Regions from separate parts of the Streptomyces sp. NPDC096046 genome, predicted to be linked through region 1. Evidence: riboswitches for the same ligand, from Rfam matches in the RefSeq annotation. Region 1 holds a riboswitch; the other holds the start of a gene.
The links. Region 1 has a riboswitch for S-adenosylmethionine ahead of thrC (threonine synthase). Riboswitches for the same ligand answer to the same signal wherever they lie in the genome.

Region 1 (3,382 bases):
GCGATGCCGTTGTACGCGTCGGCGTGCACATCGGCCGGGATGTCCAGCATCCGCACGCCGTCCGCGCCGACGCCGCGCCGCACCGCCTCCCGGTCGCCGTCGGACAGCGCCGAGCACACCCACAGCGCGTCCGCGTCCGAACCGATCGCGGAGAGCCCGGAGACCAGGCCGCCGCCACCCCGTCTGGCGTCCAGCGAACCGTCCTCGCCCACCGTGTACGAGACCGGACCGCGGTTGGAGGCCACCAGAACCTGCGCAGCACCGTACGTTGAAGCCATAGACCTCAACCTAGCCCGGCCCGGAAACGCTCAAACGTACGGATCTGCCGCGCGCGGCCGAAAACGGGCCCGGTCAGGCCGCTCTCCGCGCCTGGTATTCGGCGATCTCCACCATCGGCGGACGTTCCTCGGTGTCCACGCGGTACGTCCGGGGCTCGAAGCCGTCCTCGCCGCGCTCGAACTGCGTGAGGGACGGCCGGATCATGTGCCCGCGGGCCAGCCGCAGCTGGGCCGTGCGGTAGATCGCGGCGGCCATCCGGCCCAGCGCCTGCCCGTCCTGGTGCCGGTGCTTGCGCATCCCGACGTCCACCTGGGCGAGGGCGTCCAGGCCCGCCAGGTGCAGGGCGTCGACGAGCATGCCCAGCTCCACGCCGTAGCCGACGGGGAACGGCAGCCGCTCCAGCAGGGAGCGGCGGGCCGCGTACTCGCCGCCGAGCGGCTGCACGAAGCCGGCCAGCCGCGGCCAGTGCATGTTGAGCAGCGGGCGCGCCATCAGTTCGGTGACCCGGCCGCCCTGCCCGGCCGCACCGGCCAGCGGACGGTCGTACATGGCCTTCACCAGGTCCACGTCCGGCTCGGTGAGCAGCGGGCCCACGATCCCGGAGACGAAGTCGGACGAGAAGTCCCTGAGGTCCGCGTCGACGAAGCAGACGATGTCCCCGCGGGTGACGAGCAGGGAGCGCCACAGCACCTCGCCCTTGCCGGGCGCGGCGGGCAGGCGCGGGAGTATCCCGTCGCGGTGCACCACCCGCGCGCCCGCGGCCGCGGCCACCTCGGACGTGCGGTCGGTCGACCCCGAGTCGACGACGACCAGCTCGTCGACGAGCGGGACCTGCCGCATCAGGTCGTGGCGGATGACGGCGACGATGTCACCGACCGTCGCCTCCTCGTTGAGCGCGGGCAGCACGACGCTGACCGTCCGGCCCGTGCGCTGCTTGGCGGCCAGGATCCGGTGGAGCGGGCGATCGTTCGCGGACCAGGAACGGGTGCTCAGCCACCGCTCGACTTCTTCCAGCACCGTGGCGGCTCCTCTGCGTACTTCAGGCGGGACGGACTGCCCGCCGCGCTAGCGGCTGACGGGTACAGTCATCTCGCGGTTCGGACGACTATCTCAACTGTCCTGGTCGTCGGTTACAGTCTTGAACAACGCGGATGACCATCGCATGTCCGGGGTCACCCGCCGCCTACAACCACATACAGCTCATCCAGAGGGGCAGAGGGATACGGCCCGATGAAGCCCCGGCAACCCTCCAGTCGGTTCTCGTAGGTCACTGGCGACCACATCGCGAGGCTCCCGGCTAGGGAAGGTGCCAAATCCGTCTCACGGCGAAACGCGTCGTGAGGAAGATGAGGAAGGGCCTCGCCTCACATGGCTGTGCAGACTGTCGCAAGCACCACTGACTCCACCGTAGACCTCGGTCCCGCCGCGGCGCTCAGCTGCCGCGAGTGCGGTCACCGCGTCCCCCTCGGCCCGGTCTTCGCGTGCGAGGAGTGTTTCGGTCCGCTGGAGATCGCCTACGACTTCTCGTCCTACGACGCCGAGGAGCTCCGCAAGCGCATCGAAGCGGGCCCCGCGAACATCTGGCGTTACGCCCCGCTGCTGCCGGTCCCGGCCGACGTGGCGGACAAGCCGAACATCAACCCGGGCTGGACCAAGCTCGTCAAGGCCGACAACCTCGCGCGCGAGCTGGGCGTCGACGCCGGCAAGCTGTTCGTCAAGGACGACTCGGGCAACCCGACGCACTCCTTCAAGGACCGCGTCGTCGCCCAGGCCATCGAGGCCGCCCGCGCCTTCGGCTTCACCACGCTCTCCTGCTCCTCCACCGGCAACCTCGCCGGTGCGGTGGGTGCCGCGGCGGCCCGCGCCGGTTTCCGCTCCTGCGTGTTCATCCCGCACGACCTGGAGCAGGGCAAGGTCGTCATGGCCGCGGTCTACGGCGGCGAGCTCGTCGGCATCCAGGGCAACTACGACGACGTGAACCGCTTCTGCTCCGAGCTGATCGGCGACCCGGCCGGGGAGGGCTGGGGCTTCGTCAACGTCAACCTCCGGCCGTACTACGCGGAGGGTTCCAAGACCCTGGCGTACGAGATCTGCGAGCAGCTCGGCTGGCGGCTGCCGGACCAGATCGTGGTGCCGATTGCCTCCGGCTCGCAGCTCACGAAGATCGACAAGGGTCTCCAGGAGCTGATCAAGCTCGGTCTGGTCGAGGACAAGCCGTACAAGATCTTCGGCGCGCAGGCGCTCGGCTGCTCGCCCGTGTCCACGGCGTTCAAGGCCGGGCACGACGTGGTGCGCCCGCAGAAGCCGGACACGATCGCCAAGTCGCTGGCGATCGGCAATCCCGCGGACGGGCCGTATGTGCTGGACATCGCGCGGCGGACGGGCGGTGCGGTGGAGGACGTGAACGACGAGCAGGTCGTCGAGGCGATCAAGATCCTGGCTCGGACCGAGGGGATCTTCGCGGAGACCGCCGGTGGGGTGACGGTGGGTGTGACGAAGAAGCTGCTGGAGAACGGGCTGCTCGACCCCACCAGGACCACTGTCGTGCTCAACACCGGCGATGGACTCAAGACGCTGGACGCGGTGGCGGGCACGGGTCTGACGGCGACCATTCGCCCCAACCTCGAGTCGTTCCGTGAGGCCGGGCTCGTCTGAGCGTCGTTGTTCGCTGCGGGCCGTGGGGGCTGGTCGCGCCCACGCGGCGGAGCCGCATATCGACACAGCCCCGCGCCCCTAAGGGCAGGTGCGTCACCCGATCCGGAGGTTTGAAAGTCATGAGCGTCACCGTTCGCATCCCCACCATCCTGCGCACCTACACCGGCGGTCAGGCCGAGGTCGCCGCCGAGGGGGCGAATCTCGGCGAGGTCATCGCCGATCTGGAGAAGAACCACACCGGGATCGCCGCCCGGGTGCTGGACGACCAGGGCAAGCTGCGCCGGTTCGTCAATGTGTACGTCAATGACGACGACGTGCGGTTCGAACAGGGGCTGGAGACGGCGACGCCCGACGGCGCCGGGGTGTCGATCATTCCCGCCGTCGCCGGCGGCTGAAACCGGTCGGCCGACCCGTTTATTACCTTCGGTAACCGCCGTCACTGTGAGTT
Region 2 (3,382 bases), on a different contig from region 1:
GGCCGAGATCGGCCCGACGGTCGACGAGAACGGTGTCGAGCGCAAGGTGAAGGGTTCCGAGAAGCTGCGCGCCAAGCTCAGCGACGCCTACTACGGCGAGGGTGCCCAGATCCCGAAGCCCACCGCCGAGGAGTACCGGGAGATCACGAGCGGCCACGGCCACCACTGATCACTGCGTCGCCACGCCACACGAAGGGCCCCGTCGGTTCAACGGACGGGGCCCTTCGCCCTGCCCGCGGCTGGATAGGGTGGACCTCGTTGAGACTCTCGTCCCGCACTGCGGGACGCCTGACCCTGGAGCGGCTTATGAGCGCTGTGATCCCCGCTGGAGGCGACACCGCGGCGGGCCGCTCCTGGCCCCTGCTGCTGAACGGCCTGCTGGACGGCAGGCACCTGAGCGCCGACGACACCGCCTGGGCGATGGACCGCATCATGCGCGGCGAGGCGACCGAGGCGCAGATCGCCGGGTTCGTCGTGGCCCTGCGCGCCAAGGGCGAGACCGTCGAGGAGATCAACGGCCTGGTCCGCACGATGTACGAGCACGCCAACGTGATCGAGGTGCCCGGGGCGACGGTCGACATCGTCGGCACCGGCGGTGACGGCGCGAAGACGGTCAACATCTCCACGATGTCCTCGATCGTCGTCGCGGGCACCGGCGCGAAGGTCGTCAAGCACGGCAACCGGGCCGCGTCCTCGGCGTCCGGGGCCTCCGACGTGCTGGAGAAGCTCGGGGTCAACCTGGAGCTGCCGCTGCACCGGGTCGTCGAGGTGGCCGAGGAGGCGGGGATCACCTTCTGTTTCGCGGTGAAGTTCCACCCGGCGCTGCGGCACGCGGGAGCGGCCCGCGGCCAGTTGGGCATCCGCACGGTGTTCAACGCCCTCGGCCCGCTGACCAACCCGGCCCGGGTCCGGTCCCAGGCCGTCGGTGTGGCGGATCCCCGCATGGCGCCGATCGTCGCGGGCGTGTTCGCCGAGCGCGGCAACTCGTCCCTGGTCTTCCGGGGTGACGACGGCCTCGACGAGCTCACCACCACGGCCACGTCCCGGGTGTGGATCGTCCGGGACGGCGAGGTCACCGAGGAGGCCTTCGACCCCCGGGACGTCGGCCTCCCCCTGGTCCCCGTGGAGGCCCTGCGCGGTGCGGACGCCTCCTACAACGCGGAGGTCGCGCGGCGGCTGCTGGACGGAGAGACAGGGCCGGTGCGGGACGCGGTGGTGCTGAACTCGGCCGCGGCCCTGGTGGCCCTGGAGCCCACCACCGCGCCCCTGGCCGAGCAGATCCGTACCGCGATGGTGAAGGCGGCCGAGTCGATCGACTCCGGTGCGGCCAAGCGGACGCTGGAGCGCTGGGTGGCCGCGAGCAATACGTAGGGAACCCGGACGGTGTCCCGCGATCCGGACTCGGGTTGCGGGACATCGATCATTTCGCGTACGTTCCTGGCAGGTCATGAGTGACAGTCATGAGGCCCCGGCCGACTGTCCGGCAACCCTCCGTCCGTGGCGGGGTGCCCCGGGTGAAGACCGGGCCGCAGGCAGCGAGGTCTGTGGCAAGCGCGTGACGAGGAGTCTCTCGTGAACCAGCGAATGCGATAGGGCCGCAGAGCCCCGCCTCCGCACCCCTCTTTCCCGCACCCCCGCTTGTAGCCGTACGTGCTCGCGTGTAGCCGTACGTGCTCGCGGGCGGATTCCACCTGCCTTCACGGGAGTTCACCCATGTCCGTCTCCACCGTTGCCGCCGATCAGTCCGTTTGTGCCCCGCTGCCCGTTCTGGGACGGGATGTCACCGTCCCGCTCGTGACCGGCGGTGAGGTCTCCTACGCCGCGCTCGACTACGCCGCCAGCGCTCCGGCGCTCCAGCGGGTCTGGGACGACGTGGCCGCCTACGCGCCCTACTACGGCAGCGTGCACCGCGGGGCCGGGTACCTGTCCCAGCTGTCGACCGACCTGTTCGAGAGCGCCCGCCGGGCCGTCGCGGAGTTCCTCGACTGCCGTGAGGACGACCAGGTGGTCTTCACCCGCTCCACCACCGACTCCCTCAACCTCCTCGCCGCCGCGCTCCCCACCGACTGCGAGGTCTTCGTCTTCGAGACCGAGCACCACGCCGCCCTGCTGCCCTGGCGCAAGGCCCGCGTGACGTACCTCGACGCCCCGCGCGGCCCCCGTGAGGCCGTCGAGACCCTGGAGCGCGCCCTGGCCGGCCGGACCGGGTCGACGGCGGGGGGCCACGGGCCGGCCCTGGTCTGCGTCACCGGCGCCTCGAACGTCACCGGCGAGCTGTGGCCGGTACGGGAACTCGCCGCGGCGGCGCACGCCCATGGTGCGCGGATCGTGCTGGACGCCGCCCAGCTGGCCCCGCACCACCCGGTGTCCGTCGCCGGCCTCGGTGTCGACTGGGTCGCCTTCTCGGGGCACAAGCTGTACGCGCCCTTCGGCTCGGGCGTCCTGGCCGGGCGGGCCGACTGGCTGCGCGCGGCCGAGCCGTATCTCGCGGGCGGCGGCGCCAGCCGCAAGGTCGGCCGGCGAGAGGACGGGGGAGTGGACGTGGAGTGGCACGACAGCGCCGCCCGCCACGAGGCCGGTTCGCCCAACGTCATCGGCGCCTACGCCGTCGCCTCGGCCTGCAAGGCGCTGACCGAGGCCGGTTTCGACACCCTCGTGGCCCGTGAGCAGTACCTGGTCCGCACGGTGCGCGAGGGTCTCGCCGACGTTCCCCGGGTGCGGTTCCTGTCCCTCTTCGGGGACGACGCGCCGCGGGTCGGGGTGCTCTCCTTCGTCGTCGAGGGCTGGAACAGCTCCCATTTCGCCGCCGCCCTGTCGGCCGAGTACGGCATCGGCGTGCGGGACGGGCTGTTCTGCGCCCATCCGCTGGTGCGCACGCTGCTCGGCGGCGACCCGCAGACGCAGGGGGAGTGCGGGTCGCCGGAGGCGGCGCCCGGGGAGAAGTCGCTCAACGCCATCCGGGTCAGCTTCGGCGCGGGCACGCCCGACGAGCACGTGGAGCGGTTCGTGCGGGCGGTGAAGGAACTCGTGACGGACGGGGCGCAGTGGAGCTACCGCACCGAGGACGGGCGCTGCGTGCCGGACACCTCCGCCTGAGCCGGTGGGCGGCTGCCGGGGGCGATCATCCGCCCGGCGGGCTCGGGGACGCCCGTGAGCAGGTCACGCGCGGGCGGGACGCGACGGCCTCAGTTGTCCAGGCCGATCGAGAACGCCGCCTCCAGATCGTGCTGCGAGTACGTGCGGAACGCCACGTGCGTGTCGGTGCCCTCGACTCCGGGGATCTTGCTGATCCGGCCCGGGATGACCTCCGCCAGGTCCTCGTGCTCCTTCACCCGGACCATCGCGATCAGGTCGTAGGTGCCGGTGACGGAGAAGACCTCGC

Region 2: it holds a riboswitch for S-adenosylmethionine, as region 1 does, so the genes downstream of both, ABTX62_RS11420 (aminotransferase class V-fold PLP-dependent enzyme) here and thrC (threonine synthase) in region 1, are expected to answer to the same signal.

Annotation. Positions count from the first base shown of each region.
Region 1 is NZ_JBEOSZ010000013.1:13,956-17,337, reverse strand. It holds gene ABTX62_RS14055 (alpha,alpha-trehalose-phosphate synthase (UDP-forming)) at 1-278, opposite strand, end outside; gene ABTX62_RS14050 (glucosyl-3-phosphoglycerate synthase) at 352-1,296, opposite strand; SAM riboswitch class I at 1,477-1,632, shown strand; gene thrC (threonine synthase) at 1,648-2,934, shown strand; gene ABTX62_RS14040 (MoaD/ThiS family protein) at 3,054-3,329, shown strand.
Region 2 is NZ_JBEOSZ010000009.1:207,409-210,790, forward strand. It holds gene qcrB (cytochrome bc1 complex cytochrome b subunit) at 1-169, shown strand, start outside; gene trpD (anthranilate phosphoribosyltransferase) at 307-1,371, shown strand; SAM riboswitch class IV at 1,444-1,560, shown strand; gene ABTX62_RS11420 (aminotransferase class V-fold PLP-dependent enzyme) at 1,714-3,096, shown strand; gene ABTX62_RS11425 (Lrp/AsnC family transcriptional regulator) at 3,186-3,382, opposite strand, start outside.